Regions from separate parts of the Comamonas denitrificans genome, predicted to be linked through region 3. Evidence: predicted binding sites of a transcription regulator. Region 3 holds the regulator's gene; each other region holds the start of a gene.

Region 1 (9,616 bases), on a different contig from region 3:
CCATCGCAGGTGGCACAGCCGGAAACGCCCCGGCCCATGAATTCTGTTTCTGAGGGCAGGCCCAGGTATTTGGCCGATGCGCCGGTGGCAATGATCAGGCTGTCGCAGGTGTAGGTGCCGCTGTCGCCGGTCAGGGTGAAGGGGCGCTGCGAGAAATCAACTTGATTGATGTGGTCGAACACGATTTCAGCCTCAAAGCGCTGGGCGTGCTCTAAAAAGCGCTGCATCAGTTCGGGGCCCTGCACGCCATGGACATCGGCGGGCCAGTTATCGACCTCGGTGGTGGTGGTCAGCTGCCCACCCTGGGCCATGCCGGTGATGAGTACGGGCTGCAGGTTGGCACGCGCAGCGTAGATGGCGGCGGTGTAGCCGGCCGGGCCGGAGCCCAAAATTAAAACCTTGGCGTGTTGGGGTGTGCTCATAACTGTGATCCGTAGTGAGGTGGGAGGAGGGGCGTTATATGTTTTGCATACGCTTTGAAACGGTTGATTGTAGAAAGCTTGGGCAAGCCTGGCTGCCCCTGGGGTAAGCTTTCGCCCTCGTATGAAAGCTTCCTCTTCTTCTTCAGCCGCTGCACTGGCTGGTACGCCGTCTCGATTGGGTTTGGCGCGGTTTGGCCATGAGATGTGCTTGCTCACAGGCCTGTTGGTGCTGATGTTTGGCCTGGCAGCCATGGCCAGCCATTCGTTGCTGGATCCGGCGTGGTCCACGTCTGGTGCTTCGGACACCGTTTTGCCGCACAACTGGATGGGGCGGCTGGGCGCGATTTTGTCGGATGCCGCGTATTTTGGTTTTGGCTTTTCGGTCTGGTGGCTGTGGGCGATTGCGATTTTTGTGTGGTTGCGCTCATTTCGGCGCTGGATTGCGGGCGCGGGCATTTTTATCCCTTCACTGGGCCAGCGTTTGAGCTTTTGGCTGGGCACCTTGCTCTTGCTGGGGGCCAGCTGCGCGTTGGAATGGAGCCGTCTTTACCGTTTTGAAGAGGCCTTGCCCGGTCACGCTGGTGGGGTGCTGGGGTATATGTTGGGCGTGGGTGGGATGCGCTGGCTGGGCTTTACGGGCTCAGGGGTGGTGGGCATCTTGTGCATCGTCGTGGCGGTGGGGTGGGTTTTTAATTTTTCTTGGGGCAGTGTGGCCCAAGGTTTGGGTACGCAGTTGGACAAACTCTGGCCCAAAATTCAAGCGTGGCGCGAGCAGGGGCGCGATATTGCCAAGGGCAAACAAGCCGCCCGCCAGCGTGCCCAAGATGTGCAGCACGATGCCCCGGCGCAGCATGAGCCGGTGGTGATTGCGCCGGCCCCTGTGGCGGTTGTCCCCAGTGAGCGGGTGCTAAAAGAGCGCCAGAAGCCTTTGTTTACCGACAGCCATGCCGCGCTGTCCGAAGGCTTGCCCCAAGTGAATTTGCTTGATGCGCCGCCCGCCCAGCAAGAAACCGTCGCCCCCGAAACGCTGGAGATGACCAGCCGCCTGATTGAGAAAAAGCTCAAAGACTTTGGCGTGGATGTCGTGGTGGTGCAGGCCACGCCGGGGCCGGTGGTGACCCGCTACGAGGTAGAGCCGGCGACCGGGGTCAAAGGCTCCCAAGTGGTCAATCTGGCCAAGGATTTGGCCCGCAGCTTGAGTTTGGTGTCGATTCGTGTGATTGAAACCATTCCGGGCAAAAACACCATGGCGCTGGAGCTGCCCAATGTGCGGCGGCAGACGATTAAGTTGTCGGAAGTGCTGGGCTCGCAGATTTACCACCAGAGCAAAAGCCTGCTGACCATGGGCCTGGGCAAGGACATTGAGGGCAAGCCCGTGGTGGCCGACCTGGCCAAGATGCCGCACGTGTTGGTGGCGGGCACGACCGGCTCGGGCAAGTCGGTGGGGATCAACGCCATGATTTTGTCGCTGCTCTACAAGGCAGAAGCCAAGGATGTGCGCCTGCTGATGATTGACCCCAAGATGCTGGAAATGTCCGTTTATGAAGGCATTCCGCACCTGCTGGCCCCGGTGGTCACCGACATGAAGCAAGCAGCCAACGGCCTGAACTGGTGCGTGGCTGAAATGGAAAAGCGCTACAAACTGATGAGCAAGCTGGGCGTGCGCAATTTGGCCGGGTACAACGCCAAAATTGACGAAGCCCGCGCCCGCGAGGAAAGCATTGGCAACCCGTTTAGCCTGACCCCCGAGCAGCCCGAGCCCTTGCAGCGCCTGCCGCACATTGTCATCGTCATTGACGAGTTGGCCGATTTGATGATGGTCGTTGGCAAAAAGATTGAAGAGCTGATTGCCCGCTTGGCGCAAAAGGCGCGGGCTGCGGGCATCCATTTGATTTTGGCCACCCAGCGCCCCAGCGTGGATGTGATTACCGGGCTGATCAAGGCCAACATTCCTACGCGCATTGCGTTTCAGGTCAGCACCAGGGTGGATAGCCGCACCATTCTTGACCAAATGGGGGCCGAGGCCTTGCTGGGCATGGGCGACATGCTCTACATGGCCAGCGGCACGGGCCTGCCGGTGCGGGTGCATGGGGCCTTTGTCAGCGACGATGAGGTACACCGCGTTGTAGCCTACTTAAAGCAGCAGGGCGAGCCGGACTACGTTGATGGCGTGCTCGATAGCAGCACCGGCGAGGATGGCCTGGGCAGTGAACTGGGCGAAGGTGGCAGCGGCAGTGGTGCCGAGCAAGACCCCATGTACGACCAGGCCGTGCAAGTGGTGCTGCAAGACCGCAAGGCCAGCATCTCGTATGTGCAGCGCAAGCTGGGCATTGGCTACAACCGCTCGGCCAACCTGCTGGAGCAAATGGAAAAAGCCGGTTTGGTCAGTGCGCTGACCTCCAGCGGCAAACGCGACGTACTGGTGCCCGCCCGGGGCGAATAAAGGTGATTGATGCAACAACACATCCGAAAATGGGCCGTGCTGGCCCTGTTGGCCACCCCTGGCCTGGCAGCGCCTGCATGGGCCGATGGCTTGGCCAGCCTGGAGGCGTTTGTGCGCCAGGCCAAAGCCGGCACCGCGCAATTTACCCAAACGGTGACCAGCCCCGCCAAAGCCGGCCAAGCACCGCGTGTGCAGTCCAGCAGCGGCAGCTTTAGCTTTCAGCGGCCGGGGCAGTTCAAGTTTGTCTATACCCAGCCCTTTGCCCAAACCATCGTTGCCGATGGGCAAACACTGTGGTTGTACGACGAAGATTTAGAGCAAGTCACCCGCCGCCCACAAGGCGATGCGCTGGCCGGCACCCCAGCGGCATTGCTGACCAGCGTGCAAGACATGGCCGCTTTGCGCAAAGATTTTGATTTGGCTGCGCAGGCCAGTGCCCAGCCCGACCCCGAGGGCCTGCAATGGGTGCAAGCCACGCCGAAAAACCAGGATGGCCAGATCCAGCAGCTGCGCGTGGGTTTCACCCCGGCAGGGGCATTGGCTGCGCTGCAAATTAACGACAGCTTTGGCCAGCAATCGCTGCTGCGCTTTACCCAGATGGCGCTGTCCCCTGGTTTGCCAGCGGGCAGTTTTCACTTTCAAACCCCGGCGGGGGTCAGTGTGCTGGATCAATAAAAATAGCGCCTTGCGCTTTATTTACAAAGGATTTCGGTTGAATCTAATCGAAATCCTTTTGTTTTTCAGCGGGTGCAGCTATTTGCAATGGTTTAAAAACAGGCCCAAGTTTGCTCGGCGATGGTGAGCATGAAATCGGGGTCCAGGTACAGGCCAAACACGGCCAGCAAGACCAGCGCAACCACCAGCCATGCCAAGGCCCGCTGCCAAATCGGGCGGCGCTGGGGCGCAGATGTGGGGGTGGTGGGTTCGGTCGTCATGCCTTGGGGGTGGTTGCCAGTGCGGGGCGGGCAATGGCCGTTTCGCGCACCGGTAAATTAATCAAGGCACCGGCCACGCCCAGCACAATCATCAGGTACCAAAGCATGTCGTAATTGCCTTGGCTGTCGTACAGGTAGCCGCCCAACCAAATGCCCATAAAGCTGCCCAACTGGTGGCTAAAGAAGGTGATGCCGCCCAGCATGGACAAATGCTGCACGCCAAAAATCTGCGCCAAGATGCCATTGGTCAGCGGCACAGTCGAAAGCCATAAAAACCCCATAACCGCCGCATAGGCGTACACCGACCACGGTGACAGCGGGGCCAGCAAAAACAGCACCGTGGCCAGCGCCCGCAGCCCGTAAATGCCCGACAGCAAATACTGCTTGGGCAGTTGCTGGCCCAGGTTGCCGGCGATATAGGTGCCAAAGATATTGAACAGCCCAATCAACGCCAGGCTGTAGCTGGCCACCTGCGGGGCCATGCCAAAGTCTTTCAAATAGCTGGGCATGTGCACGCCAATGAACATGACCTGAAAGCCGCAGACAAAGTAACCCAGCGTCAAAAACACAAAGCTGGAATGGCCCAGGGCCTCTTTCAGCGCCTCGCGCACCGATTGGGTGCGCGGTGCCAGTGCTTGCCCTTTGCCAAAGCCCGGCTCGCGCAGGCCAAAGGCCAACACGCCGATCAGCAAGACCACCAGGGCCAGGGCCAGCAAGGCATTGCTCCAGCCCAGCTGGGCAATCAGCGCCCCTTCGACCGGCACCATAAAAAACTGCCCGAAAGAGCCTGCCGCCGCCGTCAGGCCCATGGCCCAGCTGCGCCGCGCTGCGGGGATTTGTCGGCCCAGCACGCCATACACCACGGCATAGGTCGTGCCCGATTGCGCCGCGCCAATGACCAGGCCCGTGCTCAAAATAAACAACCAAGTAGTGGGGGCCAAGGCCATTCCGGCCAAACCCAAGGCGTAGAGCGCGGCGCCAGCTATCAAAATTTTGAATGCGCCCCAGCGGTCGGCCAAAATGCCAACAAAAATCCCCAAAATGCCCCAGGCCATGTTTTGCACCGCAATCGCCAGGGAGAAGGACTCGCGGCTCCAGCCCATGTCTTGGGTAATGGGCTGCAGCCACAGGCCAAAACCGTGGCGAATGCCCATGGACAGCGTCACCACCATGCCCGCACACAACAGCACCTGCAGCATGGGCAGTCGCTGAACGGCGGACGCGGGGGCGGAAGAAGTATCTATATTGCTTTTTTGCATAAGGCTGGGAATGTAGCGAAAACCACGCGGCACAGCAGTCACCGAGGTTGCTTTCCCTTAATTTACCTAAACGTAAAGTGGCAAGCCTCGCATCTTGTTTGAAACTGTTTTTTCATACAGTCTTTTCGGGCGACTGCCGTGCGGCCACTACAATTTGCGCCGCTATGGCTGATACCACCCCCACTTTGTCGTCTTCTTCCGCTTATTCCGAACGCTCCATCCGCGTGCTCAAAGGGCTTGAGCCCGTCAAGCAGCGCCCGGGCATGTACACCCGCACCGACAACCCGCTGCACATCGTGCAGGAGGTGATCGACAACGCCGCCGACGAAGCCCTGGCCGGATTTGGCAAAAAAATCCGCGTCACCTTGCACGACGATGGCTCGGTCAGCGTCGAGGATGACGGGCGCGGCATCCCCTTTGGTCTGCACCCCGAAGAAAACGCCCCCGTCGTCGAGCTGGTCTTCACCCGCCTGCACGCGGGCGGCAAGTTCGACAAAGGCAGCGGCGGCGCATACAGCTTCTCCGGCGGCCTGCACGGCGTGGGCGTGAGCGTGACCAATGCGCTCTCCACCCGCCTGGAAGTGACCGTGTACCGCGAGGGCGAAGCCGCCCATTTGGTCTTTGCCGGTGGCGATGTGGTGCAGCCCCTGCAGCGCCGCCCCCTGCAAAGTGGCGAGCGCAAACAGGGAACAACAGTGCGCGCCTGGCCCGATGCGCGCTACTTCGACAGCCCCCACCTGCCGCTGGGCGAGCTGGTCCACCTGCTGCGCTCCAAGGCCGTGCTCATGCCGGGCGTGAGCGTCACCCTGGCCAATGAAAAAACCCGCGATACCAAAGACACCCAAACCTGGCAATACAAGGGCGGCCTGAAAGACTATTTAGAACAGTCGCTGGCCACCGACCCCCTGCTACCGCTGCTAGAAGGTGCCGGTTTTGCCGATGCCCAGGACGACAGCTTCGCCCAGGGCGAAGGCGCGGCGTGGTGCCTGGCCTTTACCGAACAGGGGGCCGTGCTGCGCGAAAGCTATGTCAATCTGATCCCCACCGTGGCCGGTGGCACGCACGAAAGCGGCCTGCGCGATGGCTTGTTCCAGGCCGTGAAAAACTTCATCGAACTGCACAGCCTGCTGCCCAAGGGGGTCAAGCTCATGCCCGACGATGTGTTTGCCCGCGCCAGCTTTGTGCTCTCGGCCAAGGTGCTTGATCCGCAATTTCAGGGCCAGGTCAAAGAAAAACTCAACAGCCGCGATGCCGTGCGCCTAGTCTCCAGCTTTGTCAAACCGACGCTGGAGCTGTGGCTCAACGCCAACATCGAACACGGCAAAAAGCTGGCCGAACTGGCCATCAAAGCCGCCCAGCAGCGCCAAAAAGCGGGCCAAAAGGTGGAAAAACGCAAAGGCAGCGGCGTGGCCGTGCTGCCCGGCAAGCTAACCGACTGCGAAAGCCGCGATATCGCCCACAACGAAGTCTTTCTGGTTGAGGGCGACAGCGCCGGCGGCAGCGCCAAAATGGGCCGCGACAAAGAAACCCAAGCCATCCTGCCCCTGCGCGGCAAAGTGCTCAACACCTGGGAGGTAGAGCGCGACTTCTTATTTAAAAACAATGAAGTGCATGACATCTCGGTGGCCATTGGCGTTGATCCCCACGGCCCGAACGACAGCCCCGATTTGTCCGGCCTGCGCTACGGCAAAGTCTGCATCCTGAGCGATGCCGACGTGGACGGGGCCCACATCCAGGTGCTGCTGCTCACCTTGTTCTTCCGCCACTTCCCCAAGCTGGTCGATGCCGGGCACATCTACGTCGCCCGCCCACCGCTGTTTCGCGTCGATATTCCCGCCCGTGGCAAAAAGCCCGCCGCCAAACTCTACGCCCTGGACGAGGGCGAGCTGCAAGCCATCCTGGACAAAGCCGCCAAAGAAGGCGTGGCGCGCGAGAAATGCCAAATCAGCCGCTTCAAAGGCCTGGGCGAGATGAACGCCGAACAGCTGTGGGACACCACCCTCAACCCCGACACCCGCCGCCTGCAACAAGTGCAACTGGGCGCACTGGACTTTGCCGCCACCGCCAACGTCATGACCCAGCTCATGGGCAAAGGCGAAGCCGCCGCCCGCCGCGAGCTGATGGAGCTGCATGGCGATGCGGTGGCGGTGGATGTGTAAATTTTTAGTGTTTTTGGTATCTAACGCTTTTCAGTAAAGCGTGAGTAGCTATTGTTTTTGAAATATGACTCATCCACCCGCTTCCCTCACACCCCTATCCCAGGGCTACGCCTCGCTGCTTACCGACATCAAGCAGCGCGTGCGCCAAGCCCAGGTGCGGGCCATGCTGTCGGTCAATGCCGAGCTGATCCGCCTGTATTGGGGGATCGGCCAAATGATTCATGAGCGCCAGCAGCAAGAGGGCTGGGGCGCGGGCGTGATTCCCCGGCTGGCGCGGGATTTGCACAACGAGTTGCCCGAGGAAAAGGGCTTTTCCGAGCGCAACATCAAGCAAATGCTGGCGTTTTATCGGGAGTACGCGCAACTGTCATTTGTGCAGCAGCCTGCTGCACAAATAGAGGTCAAGCAAAAAATGCCACAGGCTGCGGCACTTTTTACGGCTGAGCTGATTCTGGCCTTGCCCTGGACGCATCACGCCGTCCTGATGGCCAAGGTCAAAGACCACGCCACGCGCAGCTGGTATATGCAGGCGGCGCTGGAGCATGGCTGGAGCCGCAATATTTTGCTGATGCAGATTGAGACTGCCGCGCACCAGCGCCACGGGCAGGCAGCCAGCAACTTTGCCCTTCGCCTACCTAAGCCCGAGTCCGATCTGGTGCAGCAGACACTCAAAGACCCGTACTTGTTCGATTTTTTGACGCTCTCTGACCCGTTTCACGAACGCGAACTGGAAACTGGGCTGATTGCGCATCTGGAAAAATTCCTGCTGGAGCTGGGTCAGGGCTTTGCTTTTGTCGGGCGGCAATACCACCTAGATATTGGCGACCAAGATTTCTACATCGACCTGCTGTTCTACCACCTGAAGCTGCGCTGCTACGTAGTGATTGAACTCAAGCGTGGCGACTTCAAGCCCGAGTACGCAGGCAAGATGAGTTTTTATTGCAGCGTGGTCGATGACCAGTTGCGCCATCCCAGTGACCAGCCGACCGTGGGCCTGATTCTGTGCCAGCAGCCCAACCGTGTGCTGGCCGAGTACGCCTTGCGCGGGGTTGAACAACCGATTGGTGTTTCCAGCTACGAGCTGACCCGCGCCTTGCCGCAGGATTTGCAAACCAGCCTGCCCAGCATCGAGCAAATTGAAGCCGAGTTGCAAGGGCTGGACGAGGCAGCGCACCCTTCTTCTTCATCGAATATTTGAACGTTTTTGGCATCTAGCCCTTATGCATCAAGCGCTAGCAGCTATTTTTTTATTGAACTATGACAGACATTTTTTCCCTCCAGCCTGCTGCCACGGACCCGCAGGGCGACACCCTGACCCTGGGCGGCTACGCCCAGCAGGCGTACCTGGAATACGCGCTTTCGGTCGTTAAGGGCCGGGCGCTGCCCGATGTGTGCGATGGCATGAAGCCGGTGCAGCGGCGCATTTTGTACGCCATGCAGGCCATGGGCCTGGGCTATGGCGGCGCTAATGGCACCACGGCGGCCAAGCCGGTGAAGTCGGCCCGCGTGGTGGGCGATGTGCTGGGCCGCTTTCACCCGCACGGCGACCAGTCGGCCTACGACGCGCTGGTGCGGCTGGCGCAGGACTTTAACCAGCGCTACCCGCTGATTGATGGCCAGGGCAACTTTGGCAGCCGCGATGGCGATGGCGCGGCGGCCATGCGCTACACCGAGGCGCGGCTGGCCAAGATTGCCACGCTGCTGCTCGATGAAATTGACGAAGGCACGGTGGACTTTGTGCCCAACTACGACGGCTCCACCCAAGAGCCGCGCCAGTTGCCCGCGCGGCTGCCGTTTGCGCTGCTGAATGGGGCCAGTGGCATTGCCGTGGGGCTGGCCACGGAAATTCCCAGCCACAACCTGGGCGAGGTAGCCGCGGCCTGTGTGGCGCTGGCCAAAGACCCGCAACTGAGCGACGAGGCGCTGTTGGCCCTGATTCCCGGCCCGGATTACCCCGGCGGCGGCCAGATCATCAGCAGCGCCCAGGACATTGCGCACGCCTACCGCACTGGGCGCGGTAGCCTGAAGGTGCGGGCGCGGTGGGTGGTGGAGGAACTGGCGCGCGGCCAGTGGCAGTTGGTGGTGACGCAGCTGCCGCCGGGGGTGTCCAGCCAAAAGGTGTTGGAAGAGATTGAAGAGCTGTCCAACCCCAAGCTGAAGGCTGGCAAAAAGGCACTCACGCAAGAGCAGCAACAGCTCAAGGCCACGGTGCTGAATGTGCTGGATGGCGTGCGCGATGAATCCAGCAAGGATGCCTTGGTGCGCCTGGTTTTGGAGCCAAAAAGCAGTAAAACACCGCAACAGGAGTTTATTAACACGCTTTTGGCGCACACCAGCCTGGAAACCTCGGCCCCCATCAACCTGACGATGGTGGGCATAGATGGTCGGCCCACGCAAA
Region 2 (9,616 bases), on a different contig from region 3:
GACGGCGTATTACGAGCCATTTTTTAATGCGCAGCGCCAGCCCGACCCCGTGTTTCGCTACCCCTTGTACGCCGCCCCCGTGGGGGTGGAGGGCTTTGGCAAGCGCAAGCCCTGGCTGTCGCGCCAGCAAATTGAATCGTCCCCCAGCGTGCAGGCGGCCTTGGCCGGGCATGAGATTGCCTGGCTGGACGACCCGGTCAAAGTGCTCGTCTTGCACATCCAAGGTTCTGGCCGTTTGAACATGACCGAGCCCGATGGCCGCCAGCGCCAAGTGCGGGCCGCTTTTGCCGCCACCAACGACCACCCCTACCGCAGCGTCGGCAAATGGCTGTTGGAGCGGGGCCTGGTGCGCGATGCCACGTGGCCAGGCATCACCGCCTGGACGCAGGCCAACCCCAGCCGCGTGCAAGAGATGCTGTGGAGCAACCCCCGCTATGTGTTCTTTCGGGAAGAGGCGCTGGATGAAGTCAGCAGCAACTTTGGCCCCAAAGGGGCGCAGGGCGTGCCGCTGACCGCCGAGCGCTCGATTGCCGTGGACCGGCGCAGCATTCCGTATGGCACGCCCGTGTGGCTCTCCAGCAGCGGTCCCACACAGGCCTTGAACCGTTTGGTGCTGGCCCAAGACACGGGCAGCGCCATTGTGGGGGCCGTGCGGGCCGATTACTTCATGGGTTCGGGTGAGATTGCGGGCGACATTGCGGGCCGTACCAAGCAGGATTTGCGCCTGTGGGTGCTGTGGCCCAAGGGGGCCCCGGCCCCCTAGCGCCGGCGCTTAATCTTCGGCCTCATCCTCGTGCGGTGCCTGCCCGCGCACCACTTTGCCAATCACCTCCATCGCAAAGCCCCGGCTGGCCAAAAAGCGCATCTGCCGGGCGCGCTCCTGGGGCGTGCTGGCCACCTCCCCAAATTTGCGTTGCCACACCGCCCAGCAGCGTGGGTGCTCGGTGTCGCGCAAGGTATCGGCGGCTTGGCGCACGATGGCTTCATCCAAGCCTTTTTGCCGCAACTCTTGCAGCACCCGCTGGCTGCCCAGCTTGGGGGCGCGGCGGTAAAGCACGGATTGGGCCACGCGCTCAGGCTGGATAAAGCCTTTGGCTTCGAGCTTGTCCAGCACGGCGGCCAACTCTTCTGCGGTTGGCATGGGCGCGGCCCCATCGGCATGGGCTGGGCGCTGGCTGGGCGCAGTTTCTGCTGCGCCTTCCTCTGCTGCCGATTGCTCTGCCGCCGGTTGCACAAAGCGCTGCAGCTTGCGCTGCAGCTCCAGGCGCGAATGCTCGCGCTGGGCGAGCAGACGCAGCGCCCGGGCCGTCAGGCTCAAGGGCGCGGCGGCCATTACAGGATGACACCGTCCTCATCGACCTCGCCTTTTTTGGCCTTGGTCGGTTTGGCGGGTTTTTCGGCGGCATCGGCGGCGGCTGGAGCCGCACCAGCGGCCGGGGCCACGCCCAGGTGTGCGCGCACTTTGTTTTCGATTTCGGCGGCCAGGGCCGGGTTTTCTTTCAAAAATTCGCGGGTGTTGTCGCGGCCTTGGCCAATTTTTTCGCCGTTGTAGGCGTACCAAGCGCCGGATTTATCCAAAATTTTCGCCTCCACCCCCATGTCGATGATCTCGCCCATGCGGCTGATGCCCTCGCCAAACAAAATGTCGAACGCGGCGGTTTTGAACGGCGGCGAGACTTTGTTCTTCACCACTTTGACCTTGGTTTCGTTGCCGATGACGTTGTCGCCCTTTTTGATGCTGCCGGTGCGGCGAATGTCCAGGCGCACCGAGGCGTAAAACTTTAGCGCGTTGCCGCCGGTGGTGGTTTCCGGGCTGCCAAACATCACGCCAATCTTCATGCGGATTTGGTTGATGAAGATGACGGTGCAATTGGTCTTTTTGATGGTGGCGGTCAGTTTGCGCAGCGCCTGGCTCATCAAGCGCGCTTGCAGGCCAGGCAGGCTGTCGCCCATCTCGCCTTCGATTTCGGCTTTGGGCACCAGGGCCGCGACCGAGTCGATCACAATCAAATCGACCGCGCCCGAGCGCACCAAGCTATCGACAATCTCCAGCGCCTGCTCGCCGGTGTCGGGCTGGCTAATCAGCACCTCATTCAAGTTCACGCCCAGTTTTTGCGCGTAGCTGGTGTCCAGCGCGTGCTCGGCATCGATGAAGGCGCAGGTGCCGCCGATTTTTTGCATCTCGGCAATCACTTGCAAGGTCAGCGTGGTTTTGCCGGACGATTCGGGGCCGTAAATTTCAATCACCCGGCCGCGCGGCAGGCCGCCCACGCCCAGGGCCACGTCCAGCCCCAGCGAGCCGGTGGAGACGACCTGGATGTCTTCCACCACCTCGCCCTCGCCCAGCTTCATGATGGTGCCTTTGCCAAATTGCTTTTCAATTTGGGCCAGGGCGGCGGCCAGGGCTTTGGCTTTTTCTTCCGAGGGGGCGGCGGCAGGGGTGCGGGCGGTGGCGTTCATGGGGAAACTCCTGTTTAAAAATACAGTGACTGGACGAATGAACAGTAATGTAAAACAAGAGATAGCTATAATTTAGTCAGTTTGTTTGATTTTTAGGAAAACTGACCATGCTGCAAAATAACCCGCACGCAGATGCTTGGCGACAAACCCATCTGGGCCAATTGCTGGGCCATGCCCTGCGCCAATTTGACCAGCGCGTGCGGGCGCTGATGGTGCAGGATACGGCCGTGCCGCTGGCGCTATCGAACTTGGCCGAGCGCGACAAGGTCAGCGCCGCCCACCTGCACATCACCCGGCATTTAAGCCCGCAGGGCGACCGCTTGACCGATTTGGCCGACCGCGCGGGCATGAGTAAGCAGGCCATGGCCGATTTGATTGACCAGTGCGAGGCCTGGGGCCTGGTCGAGCGCCGCCCCGACCCGCTGGACCGCCGCGCCAAGCGGGTGTGCTACACCGCCAGCGGCCTGCAGTGGTACCAGGGCTTTGCCCGCGCCACCGCCCAGGCCGAGGCCGAATTTACCGCCGCCGTGGGCGAGGAAGTGGCCACCGTGGTGCGCATTGCCCTGGAGATGTACGGGGCCGATGCGGGGCGGCTGGCCTAAGAACACGTTCTAAGCGCAGGGGCATGATTGGTTTTATGCATAGCTGTTTGCGCTGATTTTTATTGTCTTTCAAAGCGTTTTGCCTTTGAAATTGTTTGTTTATCAGCGCAAGCAGCTCTTTTTATTCAAGCGTGTTCAAAGTGGAACACCGCCCGGCTGGCGCACAGGTTAGGCAGGCGGCGCACGATCTGGCCGTTGTTCAGGCCGAAGGCGTCCAGGATGCGCAGGCGGTTTTTCGTGGCCAGCACCTCAAAGTCTTTGAACGTGCCGACGCGGATGTTGGGCGTGTCGTACCACTGGTAGGGCAGGTGGCGCGTGACCGGCATGCGCCCGCGCAGCACCGAGAGGCGGTTGGGCCAGTGGGCAAAGTTGGGGAAGGCGACGATGCCGCTGCGCCCGATGCGGGCGGTTTCCTGCAGCATGGTCTCGGCGTTGCGCAGGTGCTGCAGGGTGTCGATCTGCAGCACCACGTCAAAGCTGTTGTCCTCGAACATGGCCAGGCCGTCTTCCAAGTTGAGCTGCAGCACATTCACGCCCCGGCGCACGCAGGCCAGCACGTTGGCATCGTCCAGCTCCACACCGTAGCCGGTGCAGCCACGCTGGCGTTGCAGAAAATCGAGCATGGCCCCTTCGCCGCAGCCCAGGTCCAGCACCCGCGCCCCGGCGGGAATCAGGGCCGCAATGGCCTGCATGGTGGCGGTATCGCTCATACGCCCTCCTTGGTCAATTCGGTGGCAATGTTCTCAAAATAGGAGCGCATCACGCCCATGTAGCGTGGGTCGTCCAGCAAAAAGGCATCGTGACCGTGCGGCGCGTCGATCTCGGCATAGCTGACCTGGCGGCCGTTGTCGAGCAGGGCTTTGACGATCTCGCGCGAGCGCTCGGGCGCAAAACGCCAGTCCGTAGAAAAACTGATCAGCAAAAACTTGGCCTTGGCGCGGGCGTAGGCCTGGGCCAATTGGCCGCCAAATGCGCGGGCAGGATCAAAATAATCGAGCGCCCGGGTAATGAGCAGATAGGTATTGGCATCGAAATACGTGCTGAACTTGTCGCCCTGGTAGCGCAGATAGCTCTCAATTTGGAACTCAATGTCTTGCGTGCTGTACTTCAACTCCAGCCCCTCGCGCAGCTGGCGGCCAAATTTTTGGTTCATCACATCGTTGCTCAGGTAGGTGATGTGGCCAATCATGCGGGCAATGCGCAGCCCCCGCGCCGGCACCACGCCATGCTGGTAGAAGTGGCCGCCGTGAAAATCCGGGTCGGTGACGATGGCCCGGCGCGCCACCTCGTTGAAGGCGATGTTCTCGGCCGTCAGATTGGGCGCACTGGCCACCACCACGGCGTGGCGCATGCGCTCGGGGTACTGCAGCGTCCACGACTGCGCCTGCATGCCGCCCAGGCTGCCGCCCAGCACCGCGGCCAGTTGCCCGATGCCCAGGCGGTCCAGCAGCCGGGCCTGGGCATTGACCCAGTCTTCTACCGTTACCACCGGAAAATCGGCACCGTACACCGTGCCGGTGTCGGGGTTGATGTCTTTGGGCCCGGTGGAGCCAAAGCACGAGCCCAGGTTGTTCACACCGATAACGAAAAATTTGTTCGTATCCACGCTCTTGCCTGGGCCGATCATGTTGTCCCACCAGCCCTCGCTTTTCTCCTCATTGGGGTACACCCCGGCAACGTGGTGCGAGGCGTTCAGGGCGTGGCAGACCAGCACGGCATTGGATTTGTCCGCGTTGAGCTGGCCATAGGTTTCGTACACCAACTGGTAATCCCGAATGCTGGCCCCGCTTTGCAGCGGCAGCACCTCGGGGAAGTGCATGGTTTGGGGGGTGGCGATCAAAGACATAAAAAAACCCGGCATCGCTAAAAACGAGGCCGGGGCGAAGGGAAAGAAAACATCGCGTCGGACGGGTCTTTAGCGGAATTTATAAAGCGCCCGCAAGCTGGTGCAAATCGGCGCGACTAGCTAGTAAAAACTAGGCGGGCCATCATACTCCAAGCACCGGCGCCAGCAAGGCCAGCCCCCCTAACACAGCAAAAATCGCGGCCGAGATGCCATGCACCAGCCGCAGCGGCACCCGGCGCACCAGCTTGTGGCCCAGCCACACCACCGGCGCATTGGCCAGCAGCATGCCCAGCGTGGTGCCGATGACGACCCACACAAAGGCTTGGTACTGCGCGGCCAGCATGACGGTGGCCACCTGGGTTTTATCGCCCATCTCGGCCAAGAAAAACGCCACCGTGGTGGTCAGCAGCACGCCCCAGCCGGGGTGCTCTTTGATGCCCGCATCGTCCAGTTTGTCGGGCACCAGCATCCACAGCGCCATGGCGATGAACGACAGCCCCAGCACCCAGCGCAGCATGTCTGGCCCCAGCCATTGCGTTATCCATACGCCCACGGCCCCGGCCAGGGCGTGGTTGGCCACGGTGGCGATCAAAATCCCCGCCACGATGGGCCACGGTTTTTGAAAGCGCGCGGCCAGCACCAGCGCCAGCAGCTGGGTTTTATCGCCCATCTCGGCCAGCGCCACAATCATTGTTGAAATAAGCAAAGCATCCATAAGGGCGCGCATTGTGCTTGCAGAAGCTGCAGCCTTGCTGGAAAGCACCCCAGACGCGCAAAAACACCTCCTAAAAAGCCTGCCTATCACCCAACGCCGCCGCCGCCGGGCTAAACACAGGTGTTGTATAGAGCACGAATTACCCGAAAAAACCTGCAGCAGCCTTGTGGATATCCTCGATAATGGCCGCGCTCTCGGCGTGCACGGGCACAAGAGCGAGTGCGTTTGCGTCTCTTGTCTTAGTGTGATTCTGGTCAGGACTCCATCGCGTTTCTTTTTTTCTTTCAGGAGTCCTGTCATGGGCAACAAACTTTACGTAGGCAACCTGCCCTACTCTTTCCGCGATCAAGATCTGGAACAGACCTTCAGCGCATTCGGTGCGGTGCAAAGCGCCAAAGTCATGATGGAGCGCGACACCGGCCGCTCCAAAGGTTTTGGCTTTGTGGAAATGGGCAGCGAAGCTGAAGCCCAAGCCGCTATCGAAGGCACCCACGGCCAAAACATGGGTGGCCGCGATCTGGTGGTGAACATCGCTCGCCCGATGGAGCCCCGTCCTCCCCGCAGCGGCGGCTTTGGCGGTGGCAACAACGGCGGCGGTTACAACCGTCGCAGCAGCTACTAAGCACGCGCTGTAGATTGCGCACCTGTTCGCAATCTCAAAAAAAAGAGCCGCAAGGCTCTTTTTTTACGTCTGCCTTGTTACGTCTGGCCATCGCGCAGCACGTTCGGCCAGCGGCCAAGGCTAGCGCGTGCGCTTTGGCGCTTCGATGTGCCCGCGCACCCGGCCTTGCAAGAGCGCCACTTGGCGGGCGTTGTCGTATTCCAGGCTGTTGCCGGTAAAGCGGCTGCCCCCCCGGGTGAGGGTCACCGGCAGGTGAGAGCGCAGGCGCTCCAGCTGAGGCCAGGCATGCAAAAATTCTCCTTCCAGCACCATGGGTGGCTTGCCGTTGGGGTAGTGGCGCTCCACCTTGGCAGTGCCCCACAGCTGCACTTCAGAGGCATCGCTGTTGCTAATGCCGCGCTGGGCCGAGGTGGTGGTGAGCACGCCCTGCGCCCCTTGGCTGCGGGTGCGCACTTGGTCAATTTCTAAAATATCGGCTTGCAAATAATGCCGCGCTTGCTGGCCCCAAATCTGGCTGGTCAAGTGCCCGTCAGCGGCAAATTGTTGGGTGGAAAAATCTTCCACCGTGTAGTCTTGTTGGTTTTCGGGCAGCGCCACCGCTTGGGCCGCCAGGGGGCGGGGGGCGGAGCGCACCAGCCACCAGCTGCCCAGGGCCAGCAGCCCCATCAGCACGATGGGCAGGTACAAACTCAGCCGGTCGGACAGGGTGGTTTTCATGGCAAATACTGCTCCAGCAAACGGCGGTACTGGCCGCTGGCCATCAGCAGCAGATCGCACAGCTGGCGCACGGCCCCTTGGCCGCCAGCAAAGTCACTGACCCAATCGGCCAGCGCCAGGTTTTCCGGATGGGCGTTGGCCGGGGCGCAGGCCAGGGCGCAGTGGCGCAGCATGGGCAGGTCGGGCCAATCGTCGCCCATGACGGCCGCTTGCGACCAATCCAGGCCCAGGGTGTTCAAAATTTGCTGGGCGGCGGGCAATTTATCCTCGGTGCCAAAAATGGCGTGGCGCACGCCCAATTGCTGCAGGCGCAGGCGCAGTGGAGCGCTGTCCCGCCCCGTGACGACCGCCGGGGTAATGCCCGCTTGCTGCAGCAGTTTGATGCCATGGCCATCCAGGGTGTGAAAGCGCTTGAGGGATTCGCCCGCTTCACTGAAATACAAACCGCCATCGGTGAGCACCCCATCGACATCGAAAAACACCACGCGCACCGGCTGGGCTTGTAAGAGCAGTTCCGGGGGAAAGTGCAGGGCGGGGGCTGTGTAGTTTTTAGGCATAGAGCGGGGGGTTAAATAACTTTGGCCAGCATCAGGTCACGGATATGCACCAGGCCGACCAAGGTGTTGGCGCCATCGACCACGACCACGCTGGTAATGCCGTGCTGCTCCATCATTTGGGCAGCTTGGGTGGCCAGCACATGCGGGGCAATGGTGCGCGGGCGCGGGTGCATTAAATCCTGGGCGCTGGCCTGGCGCAAATCGGCCCCTTGCTCCAGACGGCGGCGCAAGTCCCCGTCGGTAAAAATACCCAGCACTTGGTTGTTGGCATCGACGATGATGGCCGCCCCCAGGTTTTTGGCGCTCATTTCACGCATCACGGTAAAGAAATCGTCGTGCGCCTGCACCCGAGGCAGTTCGCTGCCGCTGCGCATGACATCGCGCACATGGGTCAGCAACCGTCGGCCCAGCGAGCCGCCGGGGTGGGAGCGGGCAAAGTCCTCGGCCTGAAAGCCCCGGGCATCGAGCAAAGCGGTGGCCAGGGCATCGCCCAGGGCCAGTTGCACGGTGGTGCTGGCCGTGGGGGCCAGGTTGAGCGGGCAGGCTTCGCGCTCGACGCTGGTGTCCAGCACCCAATCGGCGTGCTGGGCCAAGGTGGACTGGAGGTTGCCCGTCATGGCGGCTACGCGCACGCCCTGGCGTTTGAGCACGGGCAGCAGGTCGGTGATTTCATGGCTCTCACCGCTATTGGACAGGGCCAGCACCAAATCGCTGCCGCGCACCATGCCCAGGTCGCCATGGCTGGCCTCGGCGGGATGCACGAAGAAGGCGGGCGTACCGGTCGAGGCCAGCGTGGCGGCAATCTTGTGCCCCACATGGCCGCTTTTGCCCATGCCCATGACGATGACCCGCCCGCGCAGCGCCAGAATGGCCTGCACCACCGCGACGAAGTGTTCGTCCAAGCGCTCGGCCAGTGCGTGCAGCGAGGCAATTTCAATTTGTAAGGTGGCGCGGGCCGTGGCCAGCGCTTGGGAGCCGTTCACGTGCGGGATAGGGGAGGTGCCATCAGTCATAGGCGGCGATTTTAGGCGCTGGGCGGCTACACTCGCAGCCGCTTCTTTGTTCTGCGCTTTTGCGCACCCAACCCAACGCCAGCCCTATGCATTCCTCCAGCGTCCACGACTATTTGCGCGAACACATTCGCACCGTTCCCAATTGGCCCGCGCCGGGGGTGCAGTTTCGGGACATCACCCCGCTGCTGCAAGACCCGAAAGTGTTTCGGGTGCTGATTGATGCCTTTGTCCACCGCTACATGGACAAAGCCATGCGCCCCGATGTGGTGGCCGGGCTGGATGCGCGCGGCTTCATCATCGGCTCGGTCATCGCCTACGAACTGGGCGTGGGCTTTGTGCCGATCCGCAAAAAAGGCAAGTTGCCCTTCACCACGGTGGAGGAAACCTATGAACTCGAATACGGCAGCGCCACCGTCGAGCTGCACACCGATGCCGTGCGGCCGGGCGACAAGGTGCTGCTCATCGACGATCTGATTGCCACCGGCGGCACCATGATGGCGGGCAAAAAGCTGCTGGAGAAACTGGGCGCTACCGTCATGGAAGGGGCCGCCATTGTGGATTTGCCCGAATTGGGCGGCTCCACACTGCTGCAAACCGTGGGGCAGCTGCCGCTGTTCACCTTGGTGGACTTTGCCGGGCACTGAGGGCGTGGCCTGAGTACGGCCTGAGTACGGTCTTAGCGTGCCAGCGCCTCGTCCAGCACCTCCACCCAGTGCCGCACCGGAATGCTGGTGCCGGCCTGCAGGTGGCTGATGCAGCCAATGTTGGCCGAGAGGATGGCCGCTGGCGGGCTGTCGTCGGTAAAGGCTTCGCCCAAAGCGCCTAGCTTGCGCTTGCGCAGTTGTTGTGAGATGTCGGCCTGCAGCACGGAATAGGTGCCGGCCGAGCCGCAGCACAGGTGCGCTTCGGTGCGCGCGGTTTTCAGGGTAAAGCCCAGTTTGCTCAGGTTGGCTTCCACCACGCCTTTGAGTTTTTGCCCGTGCTGCAAGGTGCAGGGCGGGTGGTAGGCCATGGCCGCTGGCGGTAGCTGGGCCTTGCCGGCGAGCTTGTCCACCAGCTCCGGCAGCAGGTCGGGCAAAAGCTG
Region 3 (9,616 bases):
GGCATGATTGAGATTTTTGGCTCGCAAGCGGGCGGCGGTGCGGTTGGCAGCGGCAACCCGGCGCAACTGGCCCATGGCATTTCGATTGCGCTGTACAACACCGCTTTTGGTTTGATCGTGGCCATTCCGGCACTGATTTTTTGGCGCTACTTTCGCGCCCGGGTCGATGGCTATTTGCTGCAGCTGGAGCTGGCCAGCGAGCAATTTCTGCACCACTTGTTGCAACTGCGCCGCTAAACGGCCCCGCCCGCAGAACCCGCAGGAGGACAAGCGCCCATGGCCATCAACTTTCGCAAGCGCCGCACCGAAGAGCCTGAGATCAACCTGATCCCCTTCATCGATGTGCTGCTGGTCATCCTCATCTTTTTGATGCTGACCACCACCTACAGCAAATTCACTGAAATGGAATTGACCCTGCCCAGCGCCGATACCGAGCAGCTGCGCGACCGGCCCAAAGAAGTCATCGTCAGCATCGCCGCCGATGGCCGCTACGCCGTGGGTAAAGATGCGCTGCAAGACCGCAGCGTCGAGGGCATCGCCAGCGCCCTGACCCGCCATGCCCCGGCCGGCAAGGACAGCATCGTCATCATCAGCGCCGATGCCAATGCACCGCACCAATCGGTCGTCTCGGCCATGGAAGCGGCGCGGCGGGCCGGGCTGTCGCAAATTACCTTTGCCACCCAAGCGACCTCCGCTGCAGGCCAATAAGCAGCCAGCCACCCTCCGCGCTGCCTTGCCCAATCGCCCACCGCCCCCCCCCGCCCCCAGTGGCCAGCGCTCCCCATGGCAGCGCCGGGGCCTGGGGATGCGCCTGCTGTGGCCACTTTCGCAGCTGTACCGGGCACTGCAGGCTTGGCATGCCCGCCGCCAGCGCCCCATCCACGCCGGGGTGCCCGTCATCGTCGTGGGCAATGTGATTGCTGGCGGGGCTGGCAAAACCCCCGTCACCCAAGCCGTGGTCACCTATTTGCAGCAACACGGCTGGCAGCCGGGCATTGTCTCGCGCGGCTATGGCCGCCGCACCACCGATTGCCGCCAAGCCCTGCCCGACAGCCCCGCCCATGAAGTGGGTGACGAGCCCGCCCTGCTGGCCCGCACCACCGGCGCACCGGTCTTTGTGGCCCGCCAGCGCATCGAGGCCGTGCAGGCCTTGCGGGCGCACTACCCGGCCACCAACATCATCGTCAGCGACGATGGCTTGCAGCACTTGGCGCTGGCCCGGGATATTGAGCTGTGCGTTTTCAACGAGGACGGCATCGGCAACGGCTGGCTGCTGCCCGCTGGCCCGCTGCGCGAACCCTGGCCACGCCCAGTCACCGCCACGCTGTACGCAGGCCAACCACCCCAGCCCATGGGCAGCGCCCCGGCGTTTGCGCTGCAGCGCCGCTTGGCCCCCACGGCCTACAACGGCCTGGGCGAGCACATTGATTTACTCACCCTGGCCCAGCAACCCGTAGAAGCCGTAGCCGCCATTGCCCGCCCTGGCGCATTTTTTGCCATGCTCCAGGCCCAAGGCATCCCCTTGGCCGCCACCCAAAGCCTGCCAGACCATGCCGACTTTGCCCATTTTTCACGCCAGTGCGGCCACGACATCCCCTTACTCTGCACCGAAAAAGATGCCCGCAAGCTGTGGTGCCAGCACCCCCAGGCCTGGGCCGTGCCGCTGCAATTGCAGCTGCCGGCAGACTTTTGGGATTTGCTCGCGCGCGAATTGGCCAAGCTGCCGCCCACCAACAGCCCGCCAGAGCACGTGAACGCCACTACCATTGGCCCTTTTTAGACAAACTGAGCGCACTATGGATGCCAAACTTCTCGAACTGCTGGTCTGCCCCGTGACCAAAGGCCCCCTCACCTACGACCGCGAACACCAAGAGCTAATCTCGCGCAGCGCCCGCCTGGCCTACCCGGTGCGCGATGGCATTCCCATCTTGCTCGAAGGCGAAGCCCGCACCTTGAGCGACGATGAACTCCAAGCCCTGGCCCCATGAGCTTTCACGTTTTGATCCCGGCGCGGCTGGCCTCCGCGCGCCTGCCAAACAAACCCCTGGCCGACATTGGCGGAGCCCCCATGGTGGTGCGTGTTGCCCAGCAAGCGCTGCGCAGTCAAGCGGCCCAAGTGGTGGTGGCCGCTGACAGCGCCGCCATTGCCGATGCCTGTGCCGCCCACGGCATTCGCGCTGTTTTGACCGACCCCGACCACCCCAGCGGCAGCGACCGCTTGGCCCAGGCCTGCGCCCTGCTCGGCCTGGACGGCGATGCCATGGTGGTCAATGTGCAAGGCGATGAGCCGCTGATCGACCCGGCACTCATCAACGCCGTGGCCCAGGTGCTGGCCCACACCCCGCAAGCGAGCATGGGCACCGCCGCCCACCCAGTGCATAACCTGCAGGATTACCAAAACCCCAACGTGGTCAAAGTGGTGTGCAACGCCCAGGGCCTGGCCCATTACTTCAGCCGCGCCCCCATCCCTTGGCACCGCGACCAGGCGGGTACGCAGTGGTGGGATGGCAACAGTGCCGCTGCCGGTGCCACCTCCTTTGCACCGCTGCGCCATATCGGCATCTACTCCTACCGTGCCGGGTTTTTGCGCCAATTTCCCACCCTCCCCCCGGCCCCCACCGAACAGGTCGAGGCCCTAGAGCAGCTGCGCGCCCTGTGGCACGGCCACGCCATTGCCGTACACACTGCCGCCCAGGCTCCTGGCCCAGGGGTGGACACCCCCGAGGATTTAGCACGAGTGCGCCATCTTTGGGCGCAAACAGCATTAAATTAATAGCTGCTTCCGCTTTAAAAACAACGTTTTCAGACACTTTAAACCCTGAAATGCTGATTATCCAAGCGGGAAAAGCTCTTTTAAATAAAGCAACCGCCTTCTCTGCTGCGCCAGTCCCAGCGATTGGTGCTTGCAAAAGCCATGCTGCAGTGCAAAATTTGTAAGGATTTTTCAAAGAAGGCCGTGCTATCCTTTGCCCCGCCTTGGCATGGTCACTGCAGCGCGGCGGGCATGTTCATAAAAAATTTCAACACTTCACGAGGAAATCCATGAGACTCATCCTGTTGGGCGCCCCCGGCGCTGGCAAAGGCACCCAAGCTGCTTTTATCTGCGAAAAATTTGGCATTCCCCAAATCTCCACCGGCGATATGCTGCGTGCCGCTGTAAAGGCTGGCACCCCCCTGGGCCTGCAAGCCAAGGCGGTGATGGATGCGGGGCAATTGGTCAGCGACGAGCTCATCATCAATCTGGTGAAAGACCGCATCGCCCAGCCCGACTGCGCCAAAGGCTTTTTGTTTGACGGCTTCCCCCGCACCATCCCCCAGGCCGATGCCATGAAGGCCGCTGGCGTGAAGCTGGACTACGTGCTGGAAATTGACGTGCCGTTCGAGGCCATCATCGACCGCATGAGCGGCCGGCGCAGCCACCCCGCATCGGGCCGCACGTACCACGTCAAATTCAATCCCCCAAAGGTCGAAGGCATTGACGATGTCACCGGCGAACCCCTGGTGCAGCGCGAAGACGACAAAGAAGAAACCGTGAAAAAACGCCTGCAGGTGTACAGCGACCAAACCCGTCCCCTGGTCGATTACTACTCCAACTGGGCCAAAGCCGAACCCCAAGCCGCCCCCCAGTACCGCGCCATCAGCGGCACGGGCAGCGTTGAAGAAATCACCGCACGTGCCTTTGCGGCACTGGGTGCTTAGAACGTGTTCACGATTTCCGCGCGAAGGGGTGCGGGATGCGGATCGGGATGGGCTGCAAGGCGCAAACCACAGACATAGCCGTAGCTATGGCGAGGATTTGCAACGCCGCAGACCGCCCGAAGCCGCGCCCGCACACCCATGAGGAGATCGTGAACACGTTCTTAGAACCCCTGGCCACGCCATGTGGCCTTTGCGCCAAAAAACCAAGCCCCTGTTCGCAGGGGCTTTTTTTATGGCGAGGGCCTAGGGACAGAGGGCGACATGCAGCGCAGCATCAAGCTGATGCGGGCTTTGAGCGGCGGCAAGTCCACCACCTCGGCATCGTCTTGGCCCGGCGCTTGCACGATGCGGCCCTCAGCGCAACGGGTGGTACGCACAATCGGCACCCCCGCCGCCCGCGCCCGCTGCAGCGCCGGCAACCACGCTGCATGCACCGTTCCATTGCCGGTGCCCGCCACCACCAGGCCGCGCACCCCGGCAGCCACCAAGGCATCCACCCCCTCGGCCCGCGCCCCGGCATGGCTGGTGACCACCTCCACCCACGGCCAGGGCAAAGGGGGCAGGGGCACGGCATTTTTAACCACCACCTGCTGCGGCAGGCGCTGTGCCCAGCGCAGCCGCCCCTCCTCCACCCACGCCACAGGCCCGGCGGGGGCCGAGCTCAACGCATGCACCTGGTAGGCGTGGGCTTTGCGCACTGCAGCGGCGCTGTGCACCTCCCCCGCCGCCACCACCAGCACCGGCTGGCCTGCCTGCGCCCAGGCCAGCGCCCCCCCATCCGCCGCACAGGCCAAGGCATCGCGCAGATTGGCCGGGCCATCGGCCGATAAGGCACTGGCCGGGCGCATGGCACAGGTCAATACCACCGGCTTGCCCGCAGGCAGCACGCACTGCAAAAACCAAGCGGTTTCTTCCAAGGTATCCGTGCCGTGGGTAATCACAATAGCGGCCACCTGCGGATCGGCCAGTTGTTGCCCGCACGCCTGGGCCAAAGCCAGCCAATCGCCATCGCCGATGTCTTTGCTATCGAGTTGGCGCACCTGCTGGGGCCGCACCACACAACCCGTCGGCACCGCAATGCCCCCCAGCAAGTCTTGCGCCGCAATTTGCCCCGCTTGGTAGCCCACGCCGCTGGCACTGCCGGTACCGGCAATCGTGCCCCCCATGCCCAGCAGGGCCAGGGTGTTGGCAACGGTGCTGGCGCTCGTCCTGGTGTTTTGCCTCATGGCTGCTTGCATCCCCAAACAAACTGGTTAAAAATACAGTGACTGTACAAATTCACAGGAACCACCATGGCCCTGCCTAAACTCACCGCCCGCCAGCAAGAAGTGTTGGAGCTCATCCAAACCTCCATCACCGCTACCGGGGCCCCCCCCACCCGGGCAGAAATTGCCCAGGCACTGGGCTTTAAATCGGCCAATGCCGCCGAAGAGCACCTGAAAGCCCTGGCCCGCAAAGGCGCCATTGAGCTGGTCAGCGGCACCTCGCGCGGTATCCGGTTGCGCCTGCACGCCGCGCAGGAGCAGGTCACCCAACTGGCCAGCACCTTGGTCCTGCCCCTGATTGGCCGGGTGGCCGCTGGCTCGCCCATTCTTGCGCAGGAGCATATTGACACCACCCACAGTGTGCCCGAGAGCATGTTTGAGCGCCGCCCCGACTACCTGCTGCGCGTGCGCGGCATGTCCATGCGTGACCTGGGCATCCTCGATGGCGACTTGCTCGCCGTGCAGGCGACCCAACAAGCACGCAGCGGCCAGATTGTGGTGGCGCGGCTTGATGATGAAGTCACCGTCAAACGCCTGGAGCTGTTGCCCAGCGGTGCCCGTCTGCACCCGGCCAACCCCGATTACCCCATCATCGAAGTGCGCGATGCGGAAAGCTTTGCCATTGAAGGCTTGGCCGTTGGCTTGGTGCGCCCCGGGCTGTAAGAACGTGTACACGTTCTAAGCGCCGGGGTGTTACTTTTTCAAGCCTTGTAGCTTGGCAAAGGCCGATGCCATGGCGCTGTGCCCAGCAGCCCCGCTGGGCTGATGATCGCGGCGCTCGCCACGGTCACCGCGCCGCGCGGGCGCATTGCTCCCCCGGCCTGCAGCTTCAAAACGATTGTCACGCGGGCCATCACGGCGGGCGGGGGCAGCGTCCAGCTTCATCGTCAGGCTGATGCGCTTGCGCGGGGCATCCACCTCCAGCACTTTGACTTTCACAATCTGGCCGGTTTTCACCACCTCGCGGGCATCTTCGACAAACTTGTGACTCATCTGGCTGACGTGGACCAAACCGTCCTGGTGGACGCCCAAATCGACAAACGCCCCAAACTGCGCCACGTTGCTGACGGTACCCTCCAGCACCATGCCTTCTTTTAAGTCGGCAATGCTTTCCACCCCGTCATTGAAGCGAGCAACGACAAAATCAGGGCGCGGGTCACGGCCTGGCTTTTCCAGCTCACCCAAAATATCGCGCACCGTGATGGCACCAAAGCGCTCATCGGCAAACTGGGCGGGGTTGAGTTTTTGCAACTGTTCGCTGCGCCCCATGAGCGCCTCGATCGGGGTCTTGGTGGCCTGCAAAATTCGCTCGACCACGGGGTAAGTTTCGGGGTGAACACCGGTCATGTCCAAAGGATTGACCCCACCGCGAATGCGCAAAAACCCTGCCGCTTGTTCAAAGGTTTTGGGCCCCAGGCCGCTGACTTCGAGCAATTGCTTGCGGCTTTGAAAGCGCCCATGGGCATCGCGCCAGCGCACCACCGATTTGGCCACCGTGGCCGACAGGCCCGACACCCGCGCCAGCAGTGGGGCCGAGGCGGTATTCAAATCCACGCCCACGGCGTTCACACAGTCTTCCACCACACTGCCTAGCTGGCGGGCCAAATCGCTTTGGTTCACATCGTGCTGGTACTGGCCCACGCCAATGCTTTTGGGGTCGATCTTGACCAGCTCGGCCAGCGGGTCTTGCAAGCGCCGGGCAATGCTGACCGCACCGCGCAGGCTGACATCGACATCCGGCAGCTCCTGGCTGGCGAACTCGCTGGCCGAATACACCGAAGCACCCGCCTCGCTCACCACTATCTTTTGTAGAGCTGCTAGCGCTTTACCAGATTGCGCTTGCGCCGTTTTTTCTACCAATTTAATCACATCGGCTGCCAGCTTATCGGTCTCACGGCTGGCGGTGCCGTTGCCAATGGCAATCAGCTGCACGCCATGGCGCTGCACCAGGGCGGCCAGGGTCAAGACACTGCCCTCCCAATCGCGGCGCGGTTCGTGGGGGAAGACCGTGGCGGTCTCCAGCAGCTTGCCGGTGCTATCGACCACGGCCACTTTCACGCCGGTGCGAATCCCAGGGTCCAACCCCATCACAGCCCGAGGCCCGGCGGGGGCGGCCAAGAGCAGGTCGCGCAGGTTGTCGCCAAAGACTTTGATGGCCACGGCCTCGGCAGCTTCGCGCAAACGGGTAAACAGGTCGCGCTCAATGGACAGGCTCAGCTTCACGCGCCATGTCCAGGTGACGCATTTGCGCAGCAGGTCATCGCTCTTGCGGTTTTGGTGGCTCCAGCCCAGGTGCAGAGCAATATGGCCTTCGGCCAGGCTCATCTGCCCCGGAACAGGCTCTTGGGGCTGCACCAGCTTGGCATCCAAAATCTCCAGGCTGCGGCCCCGAAAAACGGCCAGCGCCCGGTGCGAAGGAATGCGGCCAATGGGCTCTTCGTAATCAAAATAATCACGGAACTTGGCCACTTCGGGCTCTTGCTCATTCTTGCCTGCCACCAGGCTGGAGCGCAGCAGGCCATCGGCCCAAAGCCATTCGCGCAGCTTTTGCACCAGCGCCGCATCCTCAGCCCAGCGCTCGGACAAAATGTCGCGCACGCCATCGAGTACGGCTTGGGGGGTAGAGAAATCCGGGCCTGGCTTGCCATCGTCAAGCACCGTGGCCGGCTGGCAATAGGCTTGGGCGTGTTCGTGGGGATCGAGCGTGGGGTCGGCCAGCAACTGGTCGGCCAGCGGCTCAATGCCGAACTCTTTGGCAATTTGGCCTTTGGTGCGGCGCTTTTGCTTGAACGGCAGGTAAATATCTTCCAGCTCTTGCTTGGTGGCCACTTGGGCAATCGCCAAGCGCAAGGCATCGGTCAGCTTGCCTTGCTCATCAATGGCTTTGAGCACGGTGCCGCGCCGCTCATCCAGCTCGCGCAGGTAGGCCAGGCGCACTTGCAGCTCACGCAGCTGGGCATCGTCCAGCCCGCCCGTGGCCTCTTTGCGGTAACGGGCAATAAACGGCACCGTCGCCCCGCCATCCAATAATTCCACGGCCGCCGTCACCTGTGCGGCCCCCACTTTTAACTCGGCGGCAATTTGCCCAATAATTTTTTGCATGCGCTCATGTGCCCAAAGCACGCTGAAAACCAGAAAGGGGGCGAGTTTGCCACAGCGCTGCCCAAGAGCCAGGGCTGCAACGGGCGCTTGCCCACAAGAAATATGCGCTGCATACAAAGCCCCGCTGCAGTCACCACCGTGCCATAGGAGGCGCAAAAGCGACGATAGCATCCGCTTATTAAGGCATTCAGCGCAATGCAAAGCATGTCAAAATGTTTCCACTGGCTCTTCACAAAAGAGCAAAAAACTTTCAGGCAAAGTCGCTGAAACGTCACGAAAGAACAAAAGAGGGCCGCACGCGTGCGATTAAGAAATCAATTTCTAGGGATAGCTTGCCTTACCGCAGCAGCGCAGGCGTGTGCCCTGACCCTGGGCACGCCACAAAACCCCGTGGTGCTAGGGGCACCGCTGGATGTGCGCATCACCATCGTTCCCGATCCCGGCCAGACGCTGGACAGCAGCTGCATCCAAGCCCAGGTGATGCAGGGCGAGGTCTCCACCCCCGTCCGCACCACCTTGATTGCACCACAGACCCTGCGCATTCGTTCGCAACAAGCCATCAACGAACCCCTGGTCAGCCTGACGGTCAGCGCTGGCTGCAGCGGCCAAATCTCGCGCAGTTACACCCTGTTTGCCGACCCCCCGCAGCTGCTGCCAAGCACGCAACCCGCCGCCGCGTTGTCGCCAAGCCCTCCCCCAGAAAAAACCGCCAAGCGCCCGGCACCCGCCCCTAAAGCGGCCAAAGCGGCCCAAGCCCCCAGCGCCAAAGCCCCCACGGCAACGGCACGCCCGGCCCCCAAAACCACCCCGGCCCCGGCCCCCAAGGTAGCGCCTGCACGCACGCCACCGGCCGACCCGGCGGCAGCGGCCCCGCTGGCCCTGAGCATCACCGCATTGGACAGCGCCCGCCCGGTGCTGCGCATGGACACGCTGTTTTTGTTTCATGACGGGGAGGAGGGAGCGGCCGCCAATCGGGGCGAATCGACGATTGCCCTTGCGCCCGCCGATACCGCCGCCATTGAAAGCGAGCGCCTGCTGCAGCTACAAACGCAGCTGTCCAGCCTAGAAGAACAACAGAAAAAAAGCCGCGCCGAAATCGCTGGGCTGACGGCTGAATTGGCAGCCGCCAAAGCGGCTAACACCCTGCCCCTGTGGCTTTACCTGCTTTTGGCCGTGCTCACAGCGGCGCTGCTGGCCATTGCCTACTTGCTGCAGCGCCTGCGGGCCGAACGCCAGCACGCTGCCAGCGATTGGCACCAAGCCGTCCGCAGCGCATACGCCCCCGATGCTGAAGAAAAATACATAGCATCCACCGTTGAAGAAGAAACACAATACAGCGTAGAAACAGTAAAAAACCCCACCGTAGAAGCGCCAGAAGCTCCTACTAAGCAAGCCAGCCCTGCCCCCGCCCCGGCAGAACCTGCGCCCTCGGCCCCCATCGCAGTGCCCATCCAGCCCAACGCTTTTTTCCTGCCCCAAGCGGACAACCACCTGAACGAGGGCGACAGCGCCGAGGCTCCGTCGGGCTACCTGACGGTCACCACCCAAGA

What was found. The regulator LexA, encoded in region 3, represses DNA repair genes until DNA is damaged. The targets are predictions, from matches to a motif close to ACTGTATNNNNATACAGT.
Region 1: the regulator LexA is predicted to act here: its motif matches at 5,163-5,180, upstream of ACFO24_RS12910 (DNA topoisomerase IV subunit B).
Region 2: the regulator LexA is predicted to act here: its motif matches at 2,470-2,487, upstream of recA (recombinase RecA).

The regions. Positions count from the first base shown of each region.
Region 1 is NZ_JBHSEY010000057.1:194,951-204,566, reverse strand. Features, by position in the region: gene trxB (thioredoxin-disulfide reductase) at 1-422, opposite strand, end outside; gene ACFO24_RS12930 (DNA translocase FtsK) at 544-2,865, shown strand; gene lolA (outer membrane lipoprotein periplasmic chaperone LolA) at 2,875-3,540, shown strand; gene ACFO24_RS12920 (hypothetical protein) at 3,633-3,800, opposite strand; gene ACFO24_RS12915 (MFS transporter) at 3,797-4,999, opposite strand; gene ACFO24_RS12910 (DNA topoisomerase IV subunit B) at 5,224-7,218, shown strand; gene ACFO24_RS12905 (PDDEXK nuclease domain-containing protein) at 7,283-8,416, shown strand; gene parC (DNA topoisomerase IV subunit A) at 8,476-9,616, shown strand, end outside.
Region 2 is NZ_JBHSEY010000026.1:18,235-27,850, reverse strand. Features, by position in the region: gene mltA (murein transglycosylase A) at 1-763, shown strand, start outside; gene ACFO24_RS06385 (regulatory protein RecX) at 773-1,333, opposite strand; gene recA (recombinase RecA) at 1,333-2,460, opposite strand; gene ACFO24_RS06375 (MarR family winged helix-turn-helix transcriptional regulator) at 2,568-3,062, shown strand; gene metW (methionine biosynthesis protein MetW) at 3,188-3,772, opposite strand; gene metX (homoserine O-succinyltransferase MetX) at 3,769-4,908, opposite strand; gene ACFO24_RS06360 (TMEM165/GDT1 family protein) at 5,051-5,623, opposite strand; gene ACFO24_RS06355 (RNA recognition motif domain-containing protein) at 5,922-6,245, shown strand; gene lptC (LPS export ABC transporter periplasmic protein LptC) at 6,366-6,962, opposite strand; gene ACFO24_RS06345 (KdsC family phosphatase) at 6,959-7,519, opposite strand; gene ACFO24_RS06340 (KpsF/GutQ family sugar-phosphate isomerase) at 7,531-8,532, opposite strand; gene ACFO24_RS06335 (adenine phosphoribosyltransferase) at 8,619-9,176, shown strand; gene glcF (glycolate oxidase subunit GlcF) at 9,209-9,616, opposite strand, start outside.
Region 3 is NZ_JBHSEY010000051.1:7,536-17,151, reverse strand. Features, by position in the region: gene ACFO24_RS11165 (MotA/TolQ/ExbB proton channel family protein) at 1-237, shown strand, start outside; gene ACFO24_RS11160 (biopolymer transporter ExbD) at 283-708, shown strand; gene lpxK (tetraacyldisaccharide 4'-kinase) at 806-1,780, shown strand; gene ACFO24_RS11150 (Trm112 family protein) at 1,797-1,988, shown strand; gene kdsB (3-deoxy-manno-octulosonate cytidylyltransferase) at 1,985-2,773, shown strand; gene adk (adenylate kinase) at 3,043-3,699, shown strand; gene ACFO24_RS11135 (asparaginase) at 3,930-4,925, opposite strand; gene lexA (transcriptional repressor LexA) at 4,992-5,627, shown strand; gene ACFO24_RS11125 (Tex family protein) at 5,658-8,066, opposite strand; gene ACFO24_RS11120 (type IV pilus assembly protein FimV) at 8,367-9,616, shown strand, end outside.